DNA from 4 places in the Variovorax sp. GW531-E2 genome. Region 2 is predicted to be linked to each of the others. Evidence: predicted binding sites of a transcription regulator. Region 2 holds the regulator's gene; each other region holds the start of a gene.
What was found. The regulator sigma-54, encoded in region 2, starts transcription at its own class of promoters, with help from an activator protein. The targets are predictions, from matches to a motif close to TGGCANGNAANCTGCTTT.
Positions count from the first base shown of each region.

Region 1: the regulator sigma-54 is predicted to act here: its motif matches at 2,821-2,838, upstream of hmpA (NO-inducible flavohemoprotein).
Region 3: the regulator sigma-54 is predicted to act here: its motif matches at 2,436-2,453, upstream of AC07XP_RS23045 (nitrate- and nitrite sensing domain-containing protein).
Region 4: the regulator sigma-54 is predicted to act here: its motif matches at 2,420-2,437, upstream of nirB (nitrite reductase large subunit NirB).

Region 1 is NZ_JBWKXQ010000017.1:10,257-16,117, forward strand. Features, by position in the region: gene AC07XP_RS12665 (FUSC family protein) at 1-102, opposite strand, end outside; gene AC07XP_RS12670 (MarR family winged helix-turn-helix transcriptional regulator) at 103-561, opposite strand; RNA gene rnpB (RNase P RNA component class A) at 720-1,088, opposite strand; gene norR (nitric oxide reductase transcriptional regulator NorR) at 1,148-2,737, opposite strand; gene hmpA (NO-inducible flavohemoprotein) at 2,873-4,057, shown strand; gene cysK (cysteine synthase A) at 4,173-5,093, shown strand; gene AC07XP_RS12695 (NAD(P)/FAD-dependent oxidoreductase) at 5,167-5,861, shown strand, end outside.
Region 2 is NZ_JBWKXQ010000009.1:131,015-136,875, forward strand. Features, by position in the region: gene argS (arginine--tRNA ligase) at 1-35, shown strand, start outside; gene AC07XP_RS08875 (SPOR domain-containing protein) at 50-814, shown strand; gene AC07XP_RS08880 (thiol:disulfide interchange protein DsbA/DsbL) at 967-1,611, shown strand; gene lptA (lipopolysaccharide transport periplasmic protein LptA) at 1,734-2,453, shown strand; gene lptB (LPS export ABC transporter ATP-binding protein) at 2,450-3,244, shown strand; gene rpoN (RNA polymerase factor sigma-54) at 3,399-4,988, shown strand; gene AC07XP_RS08900 (phospholipase D family protein) at 4,999-5,861, shown strand, end outside.
Region 3 is NZ_JBWKXQ010000046.1:40,502-46,362, reverse strand. Features, by position in the region: gene AC07XP_RS23060 (Hsp20/alpha crystallin family protein) at 70-438, shown strand; gene AC07XP_RS23055 (alpha/beta hydrolase) at 629-1,387, shown strand; gene tsaD (tRNA (adenosine(37)-N6)-threonylcarbamoyltransferase complex transferase subunit TsaD) at 1,323-2,384, opposite strand; gene AC07XP_RS23045 (nitrate- and nitrite sensing domain-containing protein) at 2,485-3,750, shown strand; gene AC07XP_RS23040 (CmpA/NrtA family ABC transporter substrate-binding protein) at 4,071-5,318, shown strand; gene ntrB (nitrate ABC transporter permease) at 5,332-5,861, shown strand, end outside.
Region 4 is NZ_JBWKXQ010000025.1:35,247-41,107, reverse strand. Features, by position in the region: gene nirB (nitrite reductase large subunit NirB) at 1-2,210, opposite strand, end outside; gene AC07XP_RS16210 (YbaK/EbsC family protein) at 2,660-3,148, shown strand; gene AC07XP_RS16205 (DUF1289 domain-containing protein) at 3,145-3,414, shown strand; gene AC07XP_RS16200 (2-hydroxychromene-2-carboxylate isomerase) at 3,411-4,049, shown strand; gene AC07XP_RS16195 (MFS transporter) at 4,263-5,861, shown strand, end outside.

The DNA.
Region 1 (5,861 bases), on a different contig from region 2:
GCGGCTGGCCAGGTACATCGCCAGCATCGCGGCGGCGAAGCTCTTGACGGAAAAGAGAACTTCCGCGCGGGTGAAGCGCGGCAGCGCCATCGACATCGCCATTTACGAGCCGCGCCCTTCCTGCTGCAGGCTCTGCATGCCGGCGGCACTGCGGCCGAGCTTGGCCTCGAGCGCGCCGAAGACGCGCAAGGTGGCGGCGATGTCCTCGTCGGGAATGCCTTCGAACAGCGCGGCGCGCATCTGGCGCAGCGCGGCCTCGATGGGCTCGCAGACGGCGCGGCCCGCGGGCGTGAGGTGCAGCGTCTTGGCGCGGCGGTCGGCCGGGTCTTCGCGACGCTCGACGAAGCCGGCCTCGACCAGCTGGTCGAGCGAGCGCACCAGCGAGGGCCCTTCGATGCCCAGCGCCTCGGCCACCGTGCCCTGGCGCACGCCGTCTTCCATGCGCCCGAGCACCACGACCGGCCAGGCCAGCGTCTGCGACAGGCCGACATGCGCCACCGCCTTGTCGGCCGCCGCGCGGTAACCGCGCTGGAGCACCGACAGCGAGGTGCCGAGCCGCATCAGCGCGTGTTCGCGCAACGGGGAGATGGGTTCGGTATCGGCCACGGCGTTATCAATTAGTTAGCTTGCTAACAATTGTACGGGTTTCTACCGAGTCTTGCACGCAGCTGCTCACGCCATCAGCGCGCGGCCCAGGGAAAAGGGGGAGAGAAAGAAAAGTGTGAAGCTCGCCGATAAGCCGGATTCTGTGCACCGGAGCCCTCTTGCGAAGACCCCGGCGTGACCGCCATTACTCTGGGCCGTTTGTCGCCAAACGGCTCGATGCCACCTACCCGCCAGCTCAGCGGAACCACCTCGATACTGGCCTACTTGGTGTTGCTGCGCGCAGAGATTGCCCGTTTCACCCGAACTGAATCGGCTCGTCTCTGTTGCTCTGATCCTCACCTCACGGTGGAGAGTCGTTAACTCCTGCGCTGTCCTGTGCAGTCCGGACGTTCCTCCAGTGCGATCTTTCGACCCGATGCTGTTGCCCGAAGGCAGAGCATCGTCCCTTTCGGGCTTGCACCAGCGGCGGTCTGGCGTGCTTCACCTCTCGATTATCGCCCGCCCCATCAATGACCCTTCAAGCGGTGTCGCGCGCCGGTCGTCAGCCGGGCGTTTCGTGGTCGCCGGCCTGCACCAGGCCCAGCTTGCGCAAGGTCCGGTGGAAGTTGCTGCGGTCGATACCGGCCTCGCGCGCGGCGCTGGCCACGCGGCCGCCGTGGCGGGCCAGCACTTCCGAGAGCCAGGCCCGCTGGAAGGCCTCGGTCGCCTCGCGCAACGTGCCGCCAGCGATGGCAGGCTCCGCGTGTTCGTTCGCCGGCGCCTGCACGGGCGCTGCGACGGCGCTCCCCACGGCAGCGCTGTCCAGCGCCAGATGATGCGGTTCGATGGCCGTCCAGCGCGAACCGCGCGGCTGCTCCCTGAACGCCCGCAGCGAGGCGCGGCTGATCACGTGCTCGAGCTCGCGCACGTTGCCCGGCCAGCCGTGCGCCAGCATGGCGGCCTTCGACGCCGGCGAGAGCCGCAGGTTGCGCGCGCCCAGCCGGTGCTGGTTCTCCTCGAGAAAGCTGCCGGCCAAGACGAGCACGTCGCGCCCGCGTTCGCGCAGCGGTGCGACGACCAGCGGATAGACCGACAGCCGGTGGTACAGGTCGGCGCGAAAGCGCCCCTGCGCGATCGCCGCGGGCAGGTCGCGGTTGGTGGCCGCGATCACGCGCACGTCGACCTTGCGCATGCGGTCGCTGCCGGGGCGCTGCACCTCGCCGCTTTGCAGCACGCGCAGCAGCTTGGCCTGCACGCTCAGCGGCAGCTCGCCGACCTCGTCGAGAAAGAGCGTGCCGCCATCGGCGATCTCGAACTTGCCGTCGCGGTCCTGCACGGCGCCGGTGAACGCGCCGCGCTTGTGGCCGAAGAGTTCGCTGTCGGCCAGCGACTCGGGCAGCGCCGCGCAGTTGACCTGCACGAGCGGCTGCTCGCTGCGGCGCGAGCGCGCGTGCAGGCGCTGCGCGACGAGGTCCTTGCCGACGCCGGTTTCGCCGAGCAGCAGCACCGTGAGGTCGGACACGGCGACCGTGTCGATCTCGTGGCACAGCTGCTTCATCGCCGGGCTGCTGCCCAGCAGCTCGCGCGGCGCGCCACGCCCCGCACGCAGCGCCTGCGCGACGGCTTGCTCGCGCATCGCGCGCGCCTGCATCTCGCGGATCGTGTCGGCGGCCTCGATGCCGGTTTCGACGAGGGCGATCAGTGCTTCCATCTGCGCCGGGCCCACGGCATCGAAGGCGTGCGGTTCCAGCGCGTCCAGCGTCAGCAGGCCCCAGACGGCGCCGCGCAGGCGCAGCGGCGCGCCCATGCAGTCGTGCACCGGCAGGATGCCCGGCTGGCCGGCGACGAGGCCGTCGTACGGGTCGGGCAGGTTGCTGTCGTGGGCGAAGCGCAGGCCCCGTTCGCTGGCGAGCAGGCGCGCGAAACGCGGATGGGCGGCGACGGGAAACTGGCGCCCCAGGGTTTCATCGCTCAGGCCGTCGACCGCGACGGGCTTCAGCACGTCGACGTCGAGCTGCAGCAGCGCGGCGGCATCGCAGCGGACCAGCCCGCGCGCGGCGGCGAGCAGTGACCGGTAGCGGGCGGCCTCAGCTTCGGGCTCGGCCTCGGGTGGTGAGGCCTCGGTGGTCGAATCGACACGCAATGTGGTCATAAGTACAACGCCGAAGTTGTTGTGAATTTGACCACACCCAATAAATCCCCAATGGCGTCAAGCACTTGCAGAGGCCTTCCGGCTGGCACGGATCGTGAGAAGACAAAGGCATCTCAACAGAGGAAGCGCCAGACCATGAATCCGCAAACCATCGCCATCGTCAAGTCCACCGTGCCCGCGCTCCAGGCCCATGGCGAGGCCATCACCAGCCACTTCTACAAGATCATGTTCGAGGGCCATCCGCAGGTGAAGGCCTTCTTCAACGAGGCGCACCAGGCGGCCGGCACGCAGGCGCGCGCGCTGGCGGGGGCGGTCATCGCGTACGGCGCGCACATCGACCGACTCGAAGCGATCGCCGGCGCCCTGCCCCGCATCATCCAGAAGCACGCCGCGCTGGGCGTGCTGCCGGAGCACTACCCGATCGTCGGCCACTACCTGCTGCGCGCCGTGAAGGAAGTGCTCGGCGATGCCGCGACCGACGAGGTGATCGCCGCCTGGGGCGAGGCCTATGAATCGCTGGCGGGCCTGCTCATCGCCGCGGAAGAAGCGGTCTACAGCGCCAACGCGGCGCAACCCGGCGGATGGCGCGGCACGCGCGAGTTCCGCGTGGCCCGGCGCGAGGACGAGAGCGAGGTCATCACCTCGTTCTACCTGGAGCCCGTGGACGGCGGCGCGCTGCTGGCGTTCTCGCCGGGACAGTACCTCACGCTGGTGCTGGAGATCGACGGCCAGCCGGTGCGGCGCAACTACTCGCTGTCCGACGCGCCGGGCAAGCCGTGGTACCGCATCAGCGTGAAGAAGGAAGAAGGCGGCCGCGCCTCGAACTGGCTGCACGAGGCCGCCGCGGTCGGCACGCGGCTGCAGGTGCAGGCGCCGTGCGGCGACTTCGTGCTGCAGCCCGCGGGCGAGCAGGCGCGTCCCCTCGTGCTGGTGACGGGTGGTGTGGGCATCACGCCCGCCATGAGCATGCTCGAATCGGTGGCGCACACGGGCCGGCCGGTGCACTTCGTCCATGCGGCGCGGCACGGCGGCGCGCACGCCTTCCGCGCCCGCGTCGACGCACTCGCGCAGCGGCATGCGAACGTGAAGCCGCTGTATGTCTACGACGCGCCGCGCGACACCGACACGCCGCACGCGACCGGTTTCGTCACCCGCGAGCTGCTGGCCGGATTGCTGCCAGAAGACCGCGACGTCGACCTGTACTTTCTCGGACCGAAGCCCTTCATGCAGGCGGTGTATGCCAACGGGCTGGCGCTCGGCGTGCCGAAGCAGCAGCTTCGCTACGAGTTCTTCGGGCCGCTGGAAGCCCTGGAGGCCTGAACCGCAACGGCCTGCCATCCCCTCGTGCTGAAACGGTCGCGGGCCGGGTGCAACCCGGCCCAGGGGGCGCCACAATGCGCGCTGACCATCCGACCCTCGCACCCAAGGAGATTCCATGAAGGCCCAGAACATCCTCCAGACCATCGGCAACACGCCGCACATCCGCATCAACCGCCTGTTCGGCCATGCGAAGCAGCAGGTCTGGATCAAGTCGGAGCGCGCCAACCCCGGCGGCTCGATCAAGGACCGCATCGCACTGTCGATGGTGGAAGACGCCGAGAAGAGCGGCGCGCTGAAACCCGGCGGCACCATCGTCGAGCCGACCTCGGGCAACACCGGCATCGGCCTGGCGATGGTCGCGGCCGTCAAGGGCTACAAGCTGATCCTGGTGATGCCCGACAGCATGTCGGTGGAGCGCCGCCGCCTCATGCTGGCCTACGGCGCCACCTTCGACCTCACGCCGCGCGCCAACGGCATGAAGGGCTCCATCGCCCGCGCCGAGGAAATCGTGGCCGGCACGCCGGGCGCGTGGATGCCGCAGCAGTTCAACAACCCCGCCAACGTCGACGTGCACGTGCGCACCACGGCCGAAGAAATCGCGGCCGACTTTCCCGAAGGCATCGATGTGCTCATCACCGGCGTGGGCACGGGCGGCCACATCACCGGCGTGGCGAAGGTGCTCAAGAAGAAGTGGCCCAAGCTGCAGGTGTTCGCGGTGGAGCCCGTGGCCTCGCCCGTGATCTCGGGCGGCGCGCCGGCGCCCCACCCCATCCAGGGCATCGGCGCGGGCTTCATTCCGAAGAACCTGGACACCTCGCTGCTCGACGGCGTGCTGCAGGTCGACGCAGAGCCGGCGCGCGAAATGGCGCGCCGCTGCGCGGTCGAGGAAGGCATCCTGGTCGGCATCTCGTCGGGCGCGACGCTCGCGGCCATTGCGCAGAAGCTGCCCTCGCTGGCGCCCGATGCGGTGGTGCTGGGCTTCAACTACGACACGGGCGAGCGCTACCTGTCGGTCGAAGGCTTCCTGCCCGCCTGATCCAGCTACAAGTTTCATAGCGCCCCGGGCGCTTAAAATCGTCGGTCTGCTTGATAACCACAAGCCCCACGACATGCTGCGAATCTCCGAACTCAAACTCCCGCTCGACCACGCCCCAGAGGCGCTGGCCACCCTGATCGCCCGAACGCTCGACGTTCCGACCGAAGCGATCGCCTCCCACACCGTCTACAAGCGCAGCTTCGACGCCCGCAAGGTCGACCTGCTCACGGTCTACATCTGCGACGTGCAGGTGGCCGACGCCGCGCTCGAGGCCGCGCTGCTGGCCAAGCACGCCAGCCACCCGCACATCCAGCCCGCGCCCGACATGCGCTACACGCCGCCGGGTCAGGCGCCCGCGGACGCCACGCGCCCCGTGGTGATCGGCTTCGGCCCCTGCGGCATCTTCGCGGCGCTGATGCTCGCGAAGATGGGCTTCAAGCCCATCGTGCTCGAACGCGGCAAGACCGTGCGCCAGCGCACCCGCGACACCTGGGGCCTGTGGCGCAAGAGCGTGCTCAACCCCGAGTCGAACGTGCAGTTCGGCGAAGGCGGCGCCGGCACCTTCTCGGACGGCAAGCTCTACAGCCAGATCAAGGACCCGCGCTTCCTCGGCCGCAAGGTGATGGAAGAGTTCGTGAAGGCCGGCGCGCCGCCTGAAATTTTGTACGTCGCGCATCCGCACATCGGCACCTTCAAGCTGGTGAAGGTGGTGGAGAACATCCGCGAGCAGATCGTGGCGCTCGGCGGCGAGATCCGCTTCGAGCAGCG
Region 2 (5,861 bases):
CGATCCTCGGCGTCAGTGCGCCGAGCAAGATGTGAATCACCCTCTGAACATGAAGAAGACAAGCAGACAACGCGGCAACATCGTCATCGGGCTGATCATTGGCCTGGTGCTCGGTCTGGGCGTCGCCCTGGGCATCGCGGTCTACGTCACCAAGGTGCCGATCCCGTTCGTCAACAAGACGCAACGCGGCGGTGCCGAACAGGACGAAGCCGAAGCCCGCAAGAACCGCGACTGGGACCCGAACGCGCCGCTGGCCGGCAAGGCCGGCGCGCCCAAGCCGGCCGCCACGCCGCCGGCCGCCACGGCCACCGGCCCGGTGAACCCGATCACCGGCGCGCCCGCCACCGTGGCGCCCGGCACGCCGCCCGTCGCCACCGCGCCGGTCACCGCCCCGGCCCCTGTGGTGGTGGCGCCCAAGCCGGCGCGCCCCGCGCCGGTGCCGGCCGAAGCCAATGCCCTGCCGCCGTCGAACGATCCGCTGGGCGACCTGGCCCGGGCCCGCGCAGGCGGCAGCACGACCACCGCGTCCGCCGCGCCGAGCCACACGGCCGCCGCGCCGTCGTCGTCGGGTGCCGACCCCTTCATGTACTTCGTGCAGGCCGGCGCCTTCCGCACCACCGACGACGCCGAGGCGCAGCGCGCCAAGCTGTCGCTCATGGGTGTCGAGGCCAAGGTCACCGAGCGCGAGCAGGCCGGTCGCACGGTCTACCGCGTGCGCGCGGGCCCGTTCAACAAGAAGGACGACGCCGACCGGCTCAAGGAACGGCTCGACGGCGGCGGTCTCGAATCGGCGCTGGTGCGCGTGCAGCGCTGACCGACGCTTTTCCTGAACAGCCTTTAAGCTCTCGCCCGCGCGGCATTCGCCGCACTCGTTTGTCAATTCCAGCGCCTCGGTCGCGCCGCCCACGGGGAACTCCCGGCGGCGCGCCGGCTCTGTACTGCGGTACCCACAGGAGAACCTTTTCCATGAAACGTCGTGACTTTTCGCTGGCCGCCACTTCGATCGGGCTGCTTTCGCTGGCTGCCGTTCCGGCACACGCCCAGCGCGCCCCCAAGGCCGGCACCGATTTCCTCGTGCTCGACAAGCGCGTGCCCGTCGATGCACCCGCCGGCAAGGTCGAGGTGGTCGAGTTCTTCTCCTACAACTGCCCGCATTGCAACGACTTCGAGCCCTCGCTCGAAGCCTGGGTCAAGGCAGCCCCGAAGGAAGTGGCGTTCCGCCGCATCCCCGTGCCCTTCGTGGGCAACGACGTCGAGGCCAAGCAGCGCCTGTACTTCACGCTCGAAGCCATGGGCAAGCTGGACGAGTACCACTCGAAGGTGTTCGCCGCCATCCACGCGCAGCGCCAGAACCTGAACGGCGACGCCAACATCCAGGCCTGGGCCGAGCGTGCCGGCCTCGACGGCGCCAAGTTCAAGGAAACCTTTGCGTCCTTCGGCGTGGCCAGCAAGGCCCGCCGTGCGGCGCAGCAGACCGAGGCCTACAAGGTCGCCGGCGTGCCGGCCCTGGCCGTGGCGGGCCGCTGGTATGTCGACGGCGAAACCGCCGGCAGCATGTCCAAGGTGCTGCAGGTCGCGACCTTCCTCATCGGCGAAGCCAAGAAGGGCTGACCGACCCGGCGACCTGCTTTCTTGGTCGAATGCAAGGCCCGCTTCGGCGGGCTTTTTCATTGGCGGCGGTGGGCAATTGCCATCCCACGCATACAATGTTTCAGAGCAAGTTTCGTGCCTTTATGACATTGCCCTCCATCCCCACATTCCCCACCCTTCGTCGCCTCGGCCGCCTGGCTTTCGGCGCGCTGTTGCTGGCCGGTGCCGCCTCGGGCGCCCTGGCCGAAACCGCCGACCGCACCAAGCCGATGAACATCGAGTCCGACTCGATGCGCTACGACGACCTGAAACAGACCAGCGTGTTCACCGGCAACGTGCTGGTCACGAAGGGCACGATCATCATCCGCGGCGCGCGGCTGGACGTGCGCCAGGACGCCGAGGGCTACCAGTACGGCGTGGTCACGGCGGCGCCCGGCAAGCTGGCCTATTACAAGCAGAAGCGCAACGCCGGCGACGAGTGGATCGAGGGCGAGTCGGAAGTCATCGAGTACGACAGCCGCGCCGACAACGTCAAGTTCATCCGCCGCGCCGTCATGCGCCGGCTGATCGGCGCCACGGCCAACGACGAGAGCAGCGGCGCGCTGATCGTCTACGACCAGAGCAACGACACCTACACCGTCAACGGCTCCCTCGTGCCGCCGAACGCCGGCGTCTCGGCGGGCGGCGGCGGTCGCGTCAAGGCCATCCTCACGCCGAAGGCCACGCCGGCCCCGGCGGCGGGCGGTTCCGCACCCGCGGCCGGCGGCAAGAAGCCTGCGGCCCCGGCACCCACCCCCGCGCCCGGCGCCGGGCTGCGCCCGACCACCACGCTGGGCGGCACCGAAGGGGAAGGGCGCAAGTGATCGAAACCGCAGGAACCCAGGCCGCCGACGGCATTCCGGGCAGCCGCCTCGTGGCGCGCGGCCTCAAGAAGAGCTACGGCAGCCGCACGGTCGTCAAAGACGTCTCGCTCGACGTGCAAAAGGGCGAGGTCGTCGGACTGCTCGGCCCCAACGGCGCGGGCAAGACCACCTCGTTCTACATGATCGTCGGGCTGGTGCGCGCCGACGCCGGCGAGATCACCATCGACGGCGAGCCCATCGCCCACATGCCCATTCACCGCCGCGCGCGCATGGGCCTGAGCTACCTGCCGCAGGAAGCCTCGATCTTCCGCAAGCTCACGGTCGAGGAAAACGTGCGCGCCGTGCTCGAGCTGCAGCGCGAGCCCGACGCCAACGGCCGCATGATGCCGCTGACCAAGCAGCACACCGAAGAGCGCCTGGCCGACCTGCTGGCCGACCTGCGCGTGGACCACCTGCGCGATTCGCCCGCGCTCGCACTGTCGGGCGGCGAGCGCCGCCGCGTCGAGATCGCGCGCGCGCTGGCCACGCAGCCGCGCTTCATCCTGCTGGACGAGCCCTTCGCCGGCATCGACCCGATCGCCGTGATCGAGATCCAGCGGATCATCAGCTTCCTGAAAGAGCGCGGCATCGGCGTGCTCATCACCGACCACAACGTGCGTGAGACGCTGGGCATCTGCGATCACGCGTTCATCATCAGCGACGGGCACGTGCTGGCACAAGGCACACCCTCGGAGATCGTCGACAACGCCGAGGTACGCAGGGTGTACCTGGGCGAGCACTTCCGGATGTGACCGTGCGGCGAGGGTCAAGGATCATCGTGGCCGCCGTCCGCGCGGAGCTTCCTCGCGGGGGCCGCCGCGCACGGCCGCCCGAAGCGGCCGGCCCGCCCCCGGTAGGGGGTTGGCGTAGCGCGAAGCGCGCAGCCTGGGGGGGAGCCATTTCCTCATGAAGCAAGGGCTGTCCCTTCGCGTCTCGCAGCATCTGGCCTTGACGCCACAGCTGCAGCAGTCCATTCGCCTGCTCCAGCTCTCCACGCTCGAACTGAGCCAGGAAGTGGAGCAGATGCTGGACGAGAACCCGTTCCTCGAACGCACCGCGGAAGAAGCGGCGCGCGAGGAGTTCGGGCTGGACACGGCCGACGCGCCGGTGCCGCGCGACGACGTGGGCGAGGGGGAGGCCGAGTTCACGCCGTCCGCCGCCAGCACTTCCTCCACGTCCAGCGACACCAGCACCTCGACCCCCGACACCGACGGCCCCGCCGCCGAGATCGCCGAGCGCGAGCCCGATTGGGAAGGCGACGGCACTGTCGACATGGCGCCCGACGACAGCGAGTGGGGCAGCGATGCGCCCGCGCGCCAGAACAACCTGGGCGACGACGAGCGGGCCGACGCCACCGAACTCGCGCGCAGCCAGGAGTCGCTGCAGTCCTTCCTGCATCGCCAGGCGCTGAGCCTGCGCCTGAACGAAAACGACTGCGCCGCGCTGCGCTTCCTGATCGAATCGCTCAACGACGACGGCTACCTCGAAGACTCGCTGCCCGCGCTGGCCTCGGGCCTGGCGGGCGACGACAACGACCAGTTCGACGACCTCGTGCACCACTTCCAGGTGGCGCTGGGCCTGCTGCAGAGCCTGGAGCCGGTCGGCGTCGGTGCGCGCGACCTCGGCGAATGCCTGAGCATCCAGCTGAAGGCGCTCGCCAGCGAAGACGAGACCGAGGCCGAGGCGCTCATCCGCAAGACCGCCATCGCGATCTGCAAGCAGCCCATGGAGCTGCTCGCGCGGCGCGACTTCAAGCGCCTGGCCACGCTCACGCGCACCAACGAAGAGCTGGTGCGCTCGGCGCTGCAGATCATTGCGCGGCTCGAACCCAAGCCGGGGCGCCGTTTCGTCGATGTAGAGCGCAACATCGTCATTCCCGATGTGATCGTCACCAAGACCGGGCGCGGCACCAACGTGAAGTTCCGCGTCATGCTCAACCCCGAGGTCATGCCGCGCCTGCGCGTGCACGACATCTACGCCGGCGCGCTCAAGTCGCACAAGGGCGAGGGCAGCCAGGCGCTGTCGCAGCGGCTGCAGGAGGCGCGCTGGTTCATCAAGAACATCCAGCAGCGCTTCGACACCATCCTGCGCGTGAGCAACGCCATCGTCGAGCGCCAGAAGAGCTACTTCGTGCACGGCGAGCTGGCCATGCGCCCGCTGGTGCTGCGCGAGATCGCCGACGAGCTGGGCCTGCACGAGTCGACCATCTCGCGCGTGACCACCGCCAAGTACATGGCCACGCCCTTCGGCACGGTCGAGCTCAAGTACTTCTTCGGCTCGGCGCTGGGCACCGAGACCGGCGGCAACGCGTCGAGCACCGCGGTGCGCGCGCTGATCAAGCAGTTCGTGAGTTCCGAGAGCATCAAGAAGCCGCTGTCCGACAGCCAGATCTCCGAGATGCTGAAAGAGCAGGGCATCGAGTGCGCGCGCCGCACCGTCGCCAAGTACCGCGAAGCGCTGCGCATCGCACCCGCCAACCTGCGCAAGGCACTCTAGAAGACCGACGATGACGAGCCGCCTGCTGTCGCGCTGTGGGCATTGGGTGGTCGTCATCGCGGCGGCGCTGCTGTTTGCCGGCTGCGCCACGCTGCCCGACGAGGCACCGCGCCCGCCCACCAAGGCCATCGCCGTCTCGGCCGACACCGCGCTCGGCAAGATCGCGCTGGCCTCGCAGCCCGATCCCGACCTCAGCGGCTTTCGCCTGATGCCCGGCGGCGACTTCGCCTTCGACACGCGGCTGCAGCTGGCGCGCCGCGCGCAGCGCACGCTCGACGTGCAGTACTACCAGATCGAGAACGACGAGACCGGCCGCTACCTGCTGCGCACCCTGCGCGATGCGGCCCAGCGCGGGGTGCGCGTGCGCCTGTTGATGGACGACCTGTACACGTCCGGCGAAGACGAACTGCTGCTCGGCCTTGCCGCCACGCCGAACGTGGAGCTGCGCCTGTTCAACCCGTTCCCGGCCGGGCGCGGCAGCCTGCTCAAGCGCTTCACCGCATCGCTGTTCGACTTCAGCCGCGTCAACCGCCGCATGCACAACAAGCTCTTCATCGCCGACGGCGCGATGGCGGTGGCGGGCGGGCGCAACATCGGCAACCAGTACTTCCGCCGCACCACGGGCCCGAACTTCATCGACCTCGACACCTTCGTCACGGGTGCGCTGATCCCGCGCCTGGGCGTGCTGTTCGACCAGTACTGGAACAGCCCGCACGTGCGCCCGATCGGCGCGGTCGTGCACACCGACCTGCCGCGCGAAGAGCTGCAGCGCCGCTTCGACGCCGCCACCGGCCCCGACACCACGCCCCCACCGCCCAGGCCCGCGCCCAACGACCTGCTCGGCTACAGCCCCGTGGCCGACGACCTCGACGC
Region 3 (5,861 bases), on a different contig from region 2:
AAGGCCGCGCAGTGTAAGGGACACACATTCCATGTCCCCATTGTGTTCATTCACCCTGGAGTTTTCGCCATGTTCTTCACCCCCACCCACCGCGCGCATTTCGCTCCCCGTGCCCACGACCGCGCTTTCGAGCGCTTCGTGAACGAGGCTTTTGCCGGCGCCCGCCGCTCGCCTCTGGTCGAGCAGGACGACAAGAGCTGGACCCTGTCGCTGGACGTGCCCGGCCTGTCGCGTGAAGACCTGTCGGTGGCCATCGAAGGCGCCGTGGTCCGCATCGAAAGCAAGGCCGAAGCCAAGCGACAGATCAAGCTCGCCTACGAGCTGCCGCAAGCCATCGACCTGGCCACCAGCGAAGCCAAGCTGGAGAACGGCGTGCTGACCCTGAAGCTCGGCAAGCTGGTGCCGGCAAGCCAGGTTTCGAACTTGCAGATCAACTAGTCCCGGCGATGCCCCCACGAAGAAAATGTTAGTGACAGCTTGTTTTGACTTTAAACAAGCGCCGTATTCACAATAGTGCCGGATAACGTCACATGATGTGACGATTTATTAGTACTTTCTTCTTCGTGGGCATCTCGTAAACGCATCGAGTTCCCGGGCGGTGCGGACAGCGGGTGTGCCTCAAGGCACCATGAAAACGCACCTGCAGTCAGCCAATGACAACGAACGGTCCGACACGCTCCTGATCTTCCTGCCAGGGGCCTACCTCAAGCCCGAAGAGTTCGAGCGCGAGGGTTTCATCAGCGCCGTGCGCGAGCGGCACCTCGCAGCCGACGCACTGCTGGTCGATGCGGACGTCTCCTACTACTACGACCAGACCCTCAGCGAGCGGCTGCACGCCGACGTCATCGAGCCGCAGCGCGCCAAGGGCTACACCTCGATCTGGCTGGTCGGCATTTCCATCGGCGGATTCGGCGCGCTGATCCACGAACTGGCGCGGCCGGGCTCGGTGGACGGCATCGTGGCGCTGGCGCCCTACCTGGGGCGCCGCGTGCTCGGTGCGGAAATCAAGAAGGCCGGCGGCCTGCGCGCCTGGCAGGCGCCCACCGGGCCGCAGCCCGACGAGGAACCCGACCGCAAGCTCTGGCCCTTCTTCCAACAGTACCTGGCGCCGAAGCCTTCCCAGGACCTGCCGCCGCTGTACCTGGGTTTCGGCCTGGCCGACCGCTTTGCCAGCAACCACAAGCTGCTGGCCGACGCCCTGCCCCCGGGGCGTGTGTTCACGACCGAAGGCGGCCACGACTGGCCCGAGTGGCGCCAGCTGTGGCGCAACGTGCTCGACGTGCTGCCGCTGCCCTCGCTGGGGCGCGCACGGCCGCAGCCGGCTATGCGGTTTCCGGCAGCGGCGTCTCGGGCGTCATCAGCGATGCCATCGGCCATCGCGGCTTGACGTCGAAGGCATAGCGCTCCGAGGCCTGCGACAGGCCTGATTGCAGCCGCATCGCCGCCGCCATGGCGATCATGGCGCCGTTGTCGGTGCACAGGTGCAGCTCGGGGTAATGCACGCGCACCTTGCGCTTGGCGCAGGCCGCGTTCAGCTGCTCGCGCAGGTTCTTGTTGGCCCCCACGCCGCCGGCCACCACCAGCCGCTTCAGGCCGGTCTGGTCCAGCGCCGCGAGCGACTTCTTCAGCAGCACCTCGACGATCGCCGCCTGCGTGGAAGCGGCCAGGTCGGCCTTGCGCGCCTCGAGCTGGTCGCCGAGCTTCTTGGCCTGCGTGAGCACGGCCGTCTTCAGCCCTGCAAACGAAAAATCGAGGTCGCCGCTGTGCAGCAGCGGTCGCGGCAGCTTGAAGGCCGCGGCGTCGCCGCCTTCGGCCAGCTTCGCGAGCCAGGGGCCGCCGGGATACGGCAGGCCCATGAGCTTGGCGCTCTTGTCGAAGGCCTCGCCGGCCGCATCGTCGATGGTCTCGCCGAGCAGCTCGTAACGCCCCACGCCGTCGACCCGCATCAGCTGCGTGTGGCCGCCCGACACCAGCAGCGCGACGAACGGGAATTCAGGCGGATCGGCACTGAGGAACGGCGACAGCAGATGCCCTTCGAGGTGATGCACGCCCAGCACCGGCTTGCCCAGCGCCACGCCCAGTGCGCAGGCCACGCCCGCGCCCACGAGCAGCGCGCCGGCCAAGCCCGGGCCGCGCGTGTAGGCCACCACGTCGATCTCGGCCAGCGAGCGCCCGGCCTCGGCCATGACGGCTTCGGTGAGCGGCAGCACGCGGCGGATGTGGTCGCGGCTGGCCAGCTCGGGCACCACGCCGCCGTAGGCCTGGTGCATGGCGATCTGGCTGTGCAGCGCGTGCGAACGCAGCAGCGGCAGCGCGTCGCCGTGCGACTCGACCAGCGCCACGCCGGTCTCGTCGCAGGATGATTCGATTCCCAACAAGAGCATGGCGCCGAGTGTAGGGGCCGCCCGCCGGCGGCGCCCGCGAAGGGGCAAGCAAGGCACGGAAGTTGCACGAGCGGAAGGCGCCCCTTCCGCGCCCCCACGAATGACTTCCGGCCTGAGCTTCCTGATCGCCGCGCGCCGATGCGAGATCGACGCGCTGGACCAGCTCGCGCGCACCAGCGAGCTGGTCGGCGCCATCGGGCGGCTCGTGCATGCGCTGCAGCGCGAGCGCGGCATGTCGAACGTGTTCCTGGCCTCGCACGGCGGGCGCTTTGCCGACCAGCGCGGCCCGCAGATCGCCGAATGCCTGGCGCTCGAGCAGCAGGTGCGCGCCGGCTTCGACCGGCTCGAGGCCGAGCACCACCGCGCGGTGGGCGCCGGCCATGGCGCGCGCCTGTTCAGCCGCATCGCCTGGGTGCTGCCCGGCCTGGACGCCCTGCCCGCGCTGCGCCGGCGCATCGACGCGCTCGAACTCCAGCCGGCGCAGGCCGTGGCCGCCTTCGCCAAGCTGGTGGCCGGCCTGCTGGCGGTGGTGTTCGAGGCGGCCGACGGCGCCACCGACCCCGAGATCTCGCGCCTGCTGGTGGCGATGTTCAACTTCATGCAGGGCAAGGAGTTCGCCGGCCAGGAGCGGGCCTTCGGCGCCGCCGCGCTCGCGCTGGGCCGTGGCGACGAGGCGCAGCGCCAGCAATGGCGGCACCTCATCGAGTCGCAGGAGCGCTGCTTCCAGGTCTTCATCGATTTCTCGGGCGACGCGGTGCGCACGCTGTGGCACGACAGCCAGTCGGACGCCGTGCTGGCCGAACTCGAGCGCCTGCGCCGCAAGGGCGCCACCTCGGTGCCGGCCGACGCGCTGCTGAGCCAGGCCTGGTTCGACTGCTGCACGCGGCGCATCGATGCCATGCAGACGGTCGAGAACCGCCTCTCGGCCGACCTGCGCGCGCTGTGCGACCACAAGACCGCGCAGGCGCGCAGCGAGCTGGCGGCCTACCGGCAGCTGCTCGGCACGCTGGCCCCGCAGGCCGGCGGCGCGCTCTTCTTCGACGATGCCCAGCAGGCGCAGGATGCCACGCCCGCGCAGCTCGGGCGCCACCTCGAACGCTCGGTGCTCGACATGGTCCAGGAGCAGTCGCAGCGCCTGCAGGCCATGAGCGACGAACTCGACACCGTGCGGGCCTCGCTCAACGAACGCAAGATCGTCGAGCGCGCCAAGGGCCTCCTGATGGCGCACCGGCGCCTGAGCGAGGCCGAGGCGCACAAGATGCTGCGCCAGACCGCCATGAACCAGAAGCGCCGCCTCGTCGACGTGGCCGAGTCGATGCTGGCCATGGCCGACTACCTGCCGCTCGAGCCTGCACCGCGGCGCTGAGCCGGGCCGCTTGGATTGGTGCAGCGCACAACAACTGTGCGTCGCCCAGTTTCGCAGGCCGGCTGGAACTTTCCCCTGCACCGGCGCGCCCTGCCAGCTATCTTTTCCATAGCTTCCAACGGCAGGTTCGAGCTGGCACGTCGCTTGCGTAGTCCTTGGCACGGGACCGCAAGGTCTCAAAGGCAGGTTGCACCCAACGGCGGGTGCGGCCCACCGAACCGGACAAAGGCGTCCCCATCCCGCAAGGGCTCGTTCACGAGCAGCCCCTGCGCGGTGCGGACGCCTTTTCGTTTTTGTCTTTCACTTCTGGAGCCCCGCCCATGTCCGATCTGCTGCTGAAAACCAAACTGAGCCGGCGCCGCGTGCTGCAGGCCGCCGCCCTCGGCGCCGTGGGCATCGACCCCGCGCTGCGTGCCGCCGTCTGGGCCCAGGGCTCGGACAAGCCCGAGAAGGAAGAAGTGAAGATCGGCTTCATCCCGCTGACCGATTGCGCCAGCGTGGTGATGGCCTCGGTGCTGGGCATCGACAAGAAGTACGGCGTGAAGATCGTGCCGAGCAAGGAAGCCAGCTGGGCCGGCGTGCGCGACAAGCTCGTGAACGGCGACCTCGACATGGCGCACGTGCTCTACGGCCTGGTCTACGGCATGCACCTGGGCGTGAGCGGCCCGAAGAAGGACATGGCCGTGCTCATGACCCTGAACAACAACGGCCAGGCCATCACGCTGTCCAAGAAGCTGGCCGACAAGGGCGCGGTCGATGCCGCCTCGCTCGCCAAGCTCATCGCCAAGGAAAAGGGCGAGTACACCTTCGCCCACACCTTCCCCACCGGCACGCACGCCATGTGGCTCTACTACTGGCTCGCCTCGGCCGGCATCGACCCGTTCAAGGACGTGAAGAACATCACCGTGCCGCCCCCGCAGATGGTGGCCAACATGCGCGTGGGCAACATGGACGGCTACTGCGTGGGCGAGCCCTGGGGCCAGCGCGCGATCATGGACGGCATCGGCTTCACCGGCATCACGACGCAGGACATCTGGAAGGACCACCCCGAGAAGGTGCTGGGCTGCACCGCGGAGTTCACGAAGAAGTACCCGAACACCGCGCGCGCCGTCACGGCCGCGATCCTCGAGGCCGGCAAGTGGATCGACACCGGCCTGCAGAACAAGAACAAGATGGCCGAGACCATTGCTGACAAGAGCTACGTCAACACCAGCGTGGACGCGATCAACCAGCGCATCCTGGGCCGCTACACCAACGGCCTGGGCAAGAGCTGGGACGACCCCAACCACATGAAGTTCTACAACGGCGGCGCCGTGAACTTCCCGTACCTGTCGGACGGCATGTGGTTCCTCACGCAGCACAAGCGCTGGGGCCTGCTGAAGGAGCACCCCGACTACCTGAAGGTGGCCACCGAGATCAACCGCATCGACATCTACAAGCAGGCCGCCGCCGCCACGCAGACGCCCGTGCCCAAGGACGTGCTGCGCACCAGCAAGCTCTTCGACGGCACCGTCTGGGACGGCAAGGACCCGAAGAAGTACGCCGAGTCTTTCAAGCTCCATGTCTGAGGAGAAACGCACCATGGTCAGCGCTGTCTTCCATTCCCCGCTCGACGCCGTGGCCTCGCAGGTCACCGCGCCCGTGGTGTCCAGGCCCCTGGCACCCGCCCCCACCGTTGCAGTCGCTGCGGCGGCACCCGTGCCCCGCACCCGCACGCCCCTCGATCTGCGCGCCTTCTGGATGCGCGTGCTCCCGCCGTTCCTGGGCTTCGGCCTGCTGGTGCTGGTGTGGGAGATCGTCGCCATGAAGAGCACCACCGGCTTTCCTTCGCCGCTGGCCACCTGGCAGCAGGCGCTCACGGTGTTCAGCGATCCGTTCTACAGCAAGGGGCCGAACGACCAAGGCGTGGGCTGGAACGTGCTGTCGTCGCTGCAGCGCGTGGCGCTGGGCTTCGGCCTGGCGGCGGCGGTCGGCATTCCGGCCGGCTTCGCCATCGGGCGCTTCGAGTTCCTCTCGCGCATGTTCAACCCGCTGATCAGCCTGCTGCGCCCGGTGTCGCCGCTCGCGTGGCTGCCCATCGGCCTCTTGGTGTTCAAGGGCGCCAACCCGGC
Region 4 (5,861 bases), on a different contig from region 2:
ACGTAGAACATCAGGAAGCGGTCGATCATGCGGATGAGGTCGGCCTTGCTCAGGTCGCTCGCCAGCAGCTCGGCATGGCGCGGCTTCATGCCGCCGTTGCCGCACACATAGAGGTTCCAGCCCTTGTCGGTGGCGATGATGCCGACGTCCTTGCCCTGCGCCTCGGCGCATTCGCGGGTGCAGCCCGACACGCCGAACTTGATCTTGTGCGGCGCGCGCAGGCCCTTGTAGCGGTTCTCCAGTTCCACGGCCAGGCCGACGCTGTCGTCCACGCCGTAGCGGCACCAGGTGGAGCCCACGCAGCTCTTCACCGTGCGCAGCGACTTGCCGTAGGCATGGCCCGACTCGAAGCCGGCGGCGATTAGTTCTTCCCAGATGGCCGGCAGCTGCTCGACGCGCGCACCGAACATGTCCACGCGCGCACCGCCGGTGATCTTGGTGTACAGGCCGTACTTCTTCGCGACCTGGCCCACGGCGATCAGGCCCTCGGGCGTGACCTCGCCGCCGGGCATGCGCGGCACCACGGAGTAGGTGCCGTCCTTCTGGATGTTGCCCAGGAAGTAGTCGTTGCTGTCCTGCAGGCCGGCCAGGTCTTTCTTGAGCACGAACTCGTTCCAGCACGAGGCGAAGATGCTCGCGGCGGTCGGCTTGCAGATGTCGCAGCCCAGGCCCTTGCCGTGCTTGGACAGCAGGTCGGCGAAGCTGCGGATCTCGCCCACGCGGATGAGGTGGTACAGCTCCTGGCGCGAGTAGGGGAAGTGCTCGCACAGGTGGTTGTTCACGGCCATGCCGCGCTTGGCCATTTCCATCTTCATGACCTGCGTGACCAGCGGCACGCAGCCGCCGCAGGTGGCGCCGGCCTGGGTGCAGGCCTTCATCTCGGCGGGCGTGCACACGCCCTGGCCCACGGCCTCGCAGATCTGGCCCTTGGTGACGCTGTTGCAGGAGCAGATCTGCGCGCTGTCGGGCAGGGCCTCGACGCCCAGGCCCGGCTTGGCCTTGCCGTCGCTGGACGGCAGGATCAGGAACTCGGGCTCGTCGGGTAGCGCGATGCCGTTGAGCGCCAGCTGCAGCAGCGTGCCGTACTCGCTGGCGTCGCCGACCAGCACCGCGCCCAAGAGCTGCTTGCCGTCTTCGCTCACCACGATCTTCTTGTAGACCTGCTTGCGCTCGTCGATGTACTGGTAGGCGCGCGACTTCGGCGTCTTGCCGTGCGCGTCGCCGATGCTGGCCACGTCGACGCCCATCAGCTTGAGCTTGGTGCTCAGGTCGGCGCCGGTGAAGGCCGCGTCGTCCTGGCCGGCGATGTGGCGGGCGGCCACGCGCGCCATGTCGTAGCCCGGCGCGACGAGGCCGAAGGTCTGTTCGTTCCACGCCGCGCATTCGCCGATGGCGTAGACGTTGCGGTCGCTGGTGCGGCAGTGGCTGTCGATCGCCACGCCGCCGCGCGGGCCCACGGCCAGCAGGCTCTGGCGTGCGAGTTCGTCGCGCGGGCGGATGCCGGCGGAGAACACGATCATGTCGGTCTCCAGGTGCGTGCCGTCGGCGAACACCATGCGGTGCCGCGCGCTCGCGCCGTCGACGATCTCCACCGTGTTGCGCCCGGTGTGCACGTGCAGGCCCAGCGCCTCGATGCTGCCGCGCAATGCACGGCCGCCGCCTTCGTCGACTTGCACCGCCATCAGGCGCGGCGCGAACTCGACCACGTGCGTTTCCAGGCCCATGTCGCGCAGCGCCTTGGCGCATTCCAGGCCCAGCAGGCCGCCGCCCACCACCACGCCGCTGCGCGACTTGGCGCCGCAGGCCTTCATGGCGTCCAGGTCCTCGATGGTGCGGTAGACAAAGCAGTTCGGCCGGTCGCGGCCCGGCACGGCCGGCACGAAGGGGTTGGAGCCGGTGGCCAGCACCAGCTTGTCGTAGGCGATGACCTCGCCGTCGGCCGTGGTGACGGTGTTGTTGCGCCGCTCGACGGCCACGGCCCGCGCGGCCAGGCGCAGCGTGAAGCCGCTGCGCTCGAAGAAGCCGGGCTCGACCAGCGACAGGTCGTCGGCCGTCTTGCCGGAGAAGTATTCGGACAGGTGCACCCGGTCGTAGGCCGGGCGTGGCTCTTCGCACAGCACGGTGACCTGTGCGTCGGGAATGCCGAGCGTGTGGAGTTGCTCGAGGAACTTGTGGCCGACCATGCCGTGGCCGATGACTGCGATCTTCATTGGGGGTCCTGCACGCAACCGGCCCTGGAAGGCGCCCCCTCAGCCGCTGTCGAACAGACAGCGTCGTTGGGGCCCCCGCGACGGAACGGATGCGAAATGGGTTGGAGCAGACGAACCGGCGGCGGGCGGCCATCGGTGCGCTTGAACCCCGCCGTCGTTAGCGGAGGCACTGCGAACCCGCCGCAGAAGCCGGTGGGTCGCAACCCTGTTCAGCAATAAGCGTGCCGCGCTCAAAAGCCCGTGCGGCGGGCCTCATCGGCCGGTGGCGCACCGAAAGCGGACCGGCGCCGGCGCGCCGCGCACGGGCGTCGTGCGCCGGCGCTCTCCGCATTGGTGCGCCGGGGTTGAAGGGCGGATGGGGGCGGCGGCGCCGGTGCGCGGGGCTTTTCCGTATGCTCGGGGCCTTGCAACGCAGGGCGAACGCCCCCACGAACCTCGAAGAACTTGCCATGTGCGGCTCCGAACTCCATTCCCTCCCTGAAGGTGTCCAGCGCGTCTCCCGCGTGCTGCAGGACGCCGGCCATCCCCATGCGCCCCGCATGCTCGACGACGCCTGCCGCACCGCGCAGCAGGCCGCCGACGCGCTGGGCATCTCGGTCGGGCAGATCGCCAAGAGCATCATCTTCCGCCGCAAGAGCGACGAGGCGGCGGTGCTGGTCATCACCTCGGGCGACAAGCGCGTCGACGAGAAGAAGGTCGATGCCATCGTCGGCAAGACCGGCCGCGCCGACGCCGACTTCGTGAAGGCGCGCACCGGCTTCACCATCGGTGGCGTGTCGCCGGTGGGCCATGTGACCAAGCCCGTGGTGCTGATCGACCGCGAGCTGTTCCGCTTCGAGGAGATCTGGGCCGCCGCGGGTCACCCGCACGCCGTGTTCCAGCTGCACCCGACCGATCTCGAGAAGCTCACCGGCGCGCCGGTGGCCGACGTGGTGTGAACTTCGACGAAGCGCATGCGCTCGCCGAGCGCGCCGGGACCGTGCAGCGCATGGCGGGCGAGGTGCCCTCGCCGTGCTCGTCGGTGTGCCGCATGGACCGCCTGAGCGGCTTCTGCGAAGGGTGCCTCCGCACCATCCCCGAGATCGCCGGCTGGAGCAAGATGGAAGACGACAGCCGCCGCCAGGTGTGGCGCGCGATCGAACTGCGGGCCCAGGCCGGCATCTGGCGCGTGCCCGAACCCACCACAGGAGACCACGACGCATGAAGCACATCGACTTCTATCTCGATTTCATCTCGCCCTACGCGCACCTGGCGTTCGAGCACCTGCCCGAGGCGCTTGAAGGCCTGAGCGTGAGCGTGGCCTACAAGCCGGTGCTGCTGGGTGCGCTGCTCAAGCACCACGGCCAGCTCGGGCCGGCCGAGATTCCTTCCAAGCGCAGCTGGACCTACCGCCACGTGCTGTGGCTGGGCCAGGCGCACGGCATCCCCATCGAGATGCCGGCCTCGCACCCCTACAACCCGCTGCCGCACCTGCGCCTGGCGGTGGCCACGGGCGACGACGGCAGCATCAGCCGCCTCGCGGCCGAGACCCTCTTTCGCCATGTGTGGCGCGGCGGCGAAGAGGCGGGCGATGCCACGCGGCTGGCTGCGCTCACCGCGCAGCTGCAACCGAAGCGCGACGTGAACGGCGACGACAACAAGGCCCTGCTCAAGCGCAACACCGACGAGGCCGTGGCGCAGGGCGTGTTCGGCGTGCCGTGCTACGTGGTCGACGGGCGCCTGTTCTGGGGCTTCGACGGTCTGGCGATGCTGCGCGCCTACCTGCAGGGCGATGCCTGGTTCGACGGTCCGCAATGGACCGGCGCCGACCAGCGGCCCTCGTTGCTGCGCAAGAGCTGAGGCTTTTTTGCTGCTTCGCAGCAAGGACTGAGGACAAACCCGCGCAGGGTCCTTGTTTCTTACAAGCTGAAACGAGCAGCGCGGGTTTCACCCTAAACCGTAAGCGCCCGTTCAGTTTCGCGAAAGCCTCGGGTCAGTCGCGCCTCCAAGAATGCCCCACGGTCCCGAATGCCGGGAACCGATGGACGCATACATACACACCAGGAGACGACGATGGCAGCCACGCTAGATTCAAGGGGAGTGCCGCATCCGGCCCCCCGGCCCATGTCCGCGGAGGAGAAGAAGGTCATCTTCGCCTCCTCGCTCGGCACCGTGTTCGAGTGGTACGACTTCTATCTGTACGGTTCGCTCGCCGCGATCATCGCGAAGCAGTTCTTCAGCGGCCTGGATGCGGGCGCGGCCTTCATCTTCGCGCTGCTGGCGTTCGCCGCCGGCTTCCTGGTGCGTCCGTTCGGCGCCATCGTGTTCGGCCGCCTGGGCGACATGATCGGTCGCAAGTACACCTTCCTGGTGACGATCCTGATCATGGGCCTGTCGACCTTCATCGTCGGCCTGCTGCCCAGCTACGCGACCATCGGCGTCGCGGCGCCGGTGATCCTGATCGCGCTGCGCATGCTGCAGGGCCTGGCGCTCGGCGGCGAGTACGGCGGTGCTGCCACCTACGTGGCCGAGCACTCGCCGCACGGCAAGCGCGGTGCCTACACCTCGTGGATCCAGACCACGGCCACGCTCGGCCTGTTCCTGAGCCTGATTGTGATCCTGGGCGTGCGCACCTGGCTCGGTGAGCAGGCGTTCGGCGAGTGGGGCTGGCGCATTCCGTTCCTGGTCTCCATCCTGCTCCTGGCCATCTCGGTGTGGATCCGCCTGACGCTGTCGGAGTCGCCGGCCTTCCAGAAGATGAAGGCCGAGGGCAAGACCTCGAAGGCACCGCTCGCCGAATCCTTCGGCCAGTGGAAGAACCTGAAGATCGTGATCCTGGCGCTGATCGGCCTCACGGCCGGCCAGGCCGTGGTCTGGTACTCGGGCCAGTTCTATGCGCTGTTCTTCCTGACGCAGCAGCTCAAGGTCGATGCGACCACGGCCAACCTGATGATCGCCGCCGCGCTGCTGCTGGGTACGCCCTTCTTCGTGGTGTTCGGCACGCTGTCCGACAAGATCGGCCGCAAGCCGATCATCATGGCCGGCTGCCTCTTGGCCGTGGTCACCTACTTCCCGGTCTTCAAGATGCTGACCGAAGCCGCCAACCCCGACCTGGCCCGTGCACAGGCCACGGCCGGCGTCACCGTGACGGCCGACCCGAAGACCTGCTCGTTCCAGGGCAACCCCGTGGCCCGCGAGATCGACTTCAAGAGCTCGTGCGACATCGCCAAGCGCTACCTGGTGCAGAACTCGGTGAGCTACGAGAACGTGGCCGGCGCGCCTGGCTCCGCGGCCGTCGTGAAGATCGGCGACAAGACCGTCGAGGCGCCCACCGGCGTGGTCGCGAACTCCAAGTTCGACGAGACCAGCGTCAAGGCCATCGCCGCCTTCAAGAAGGGCGTGGCCGAAGACCTGAAGGTCGCCGGCTACCCGTCCAAGGCCGACCCCGCCAAGATCAACAAGGTGCTGACCATCGTGTTGCTGTTCTGGCTGGTGCTGCTGGTGACCATGGTCTATGGCCCGATCGCCGCGATGCTGGTCGAGATGTTCCCCACGCGCATCCGCTACACCTCGATGAGCCTGCCGTACCACATCGGCAACGGCTGGTTCGGCGGCCTGCTGCCGACCACCGCCTTCGCCATCGTGGCCTCGACCGGCAACATGTACAACGGC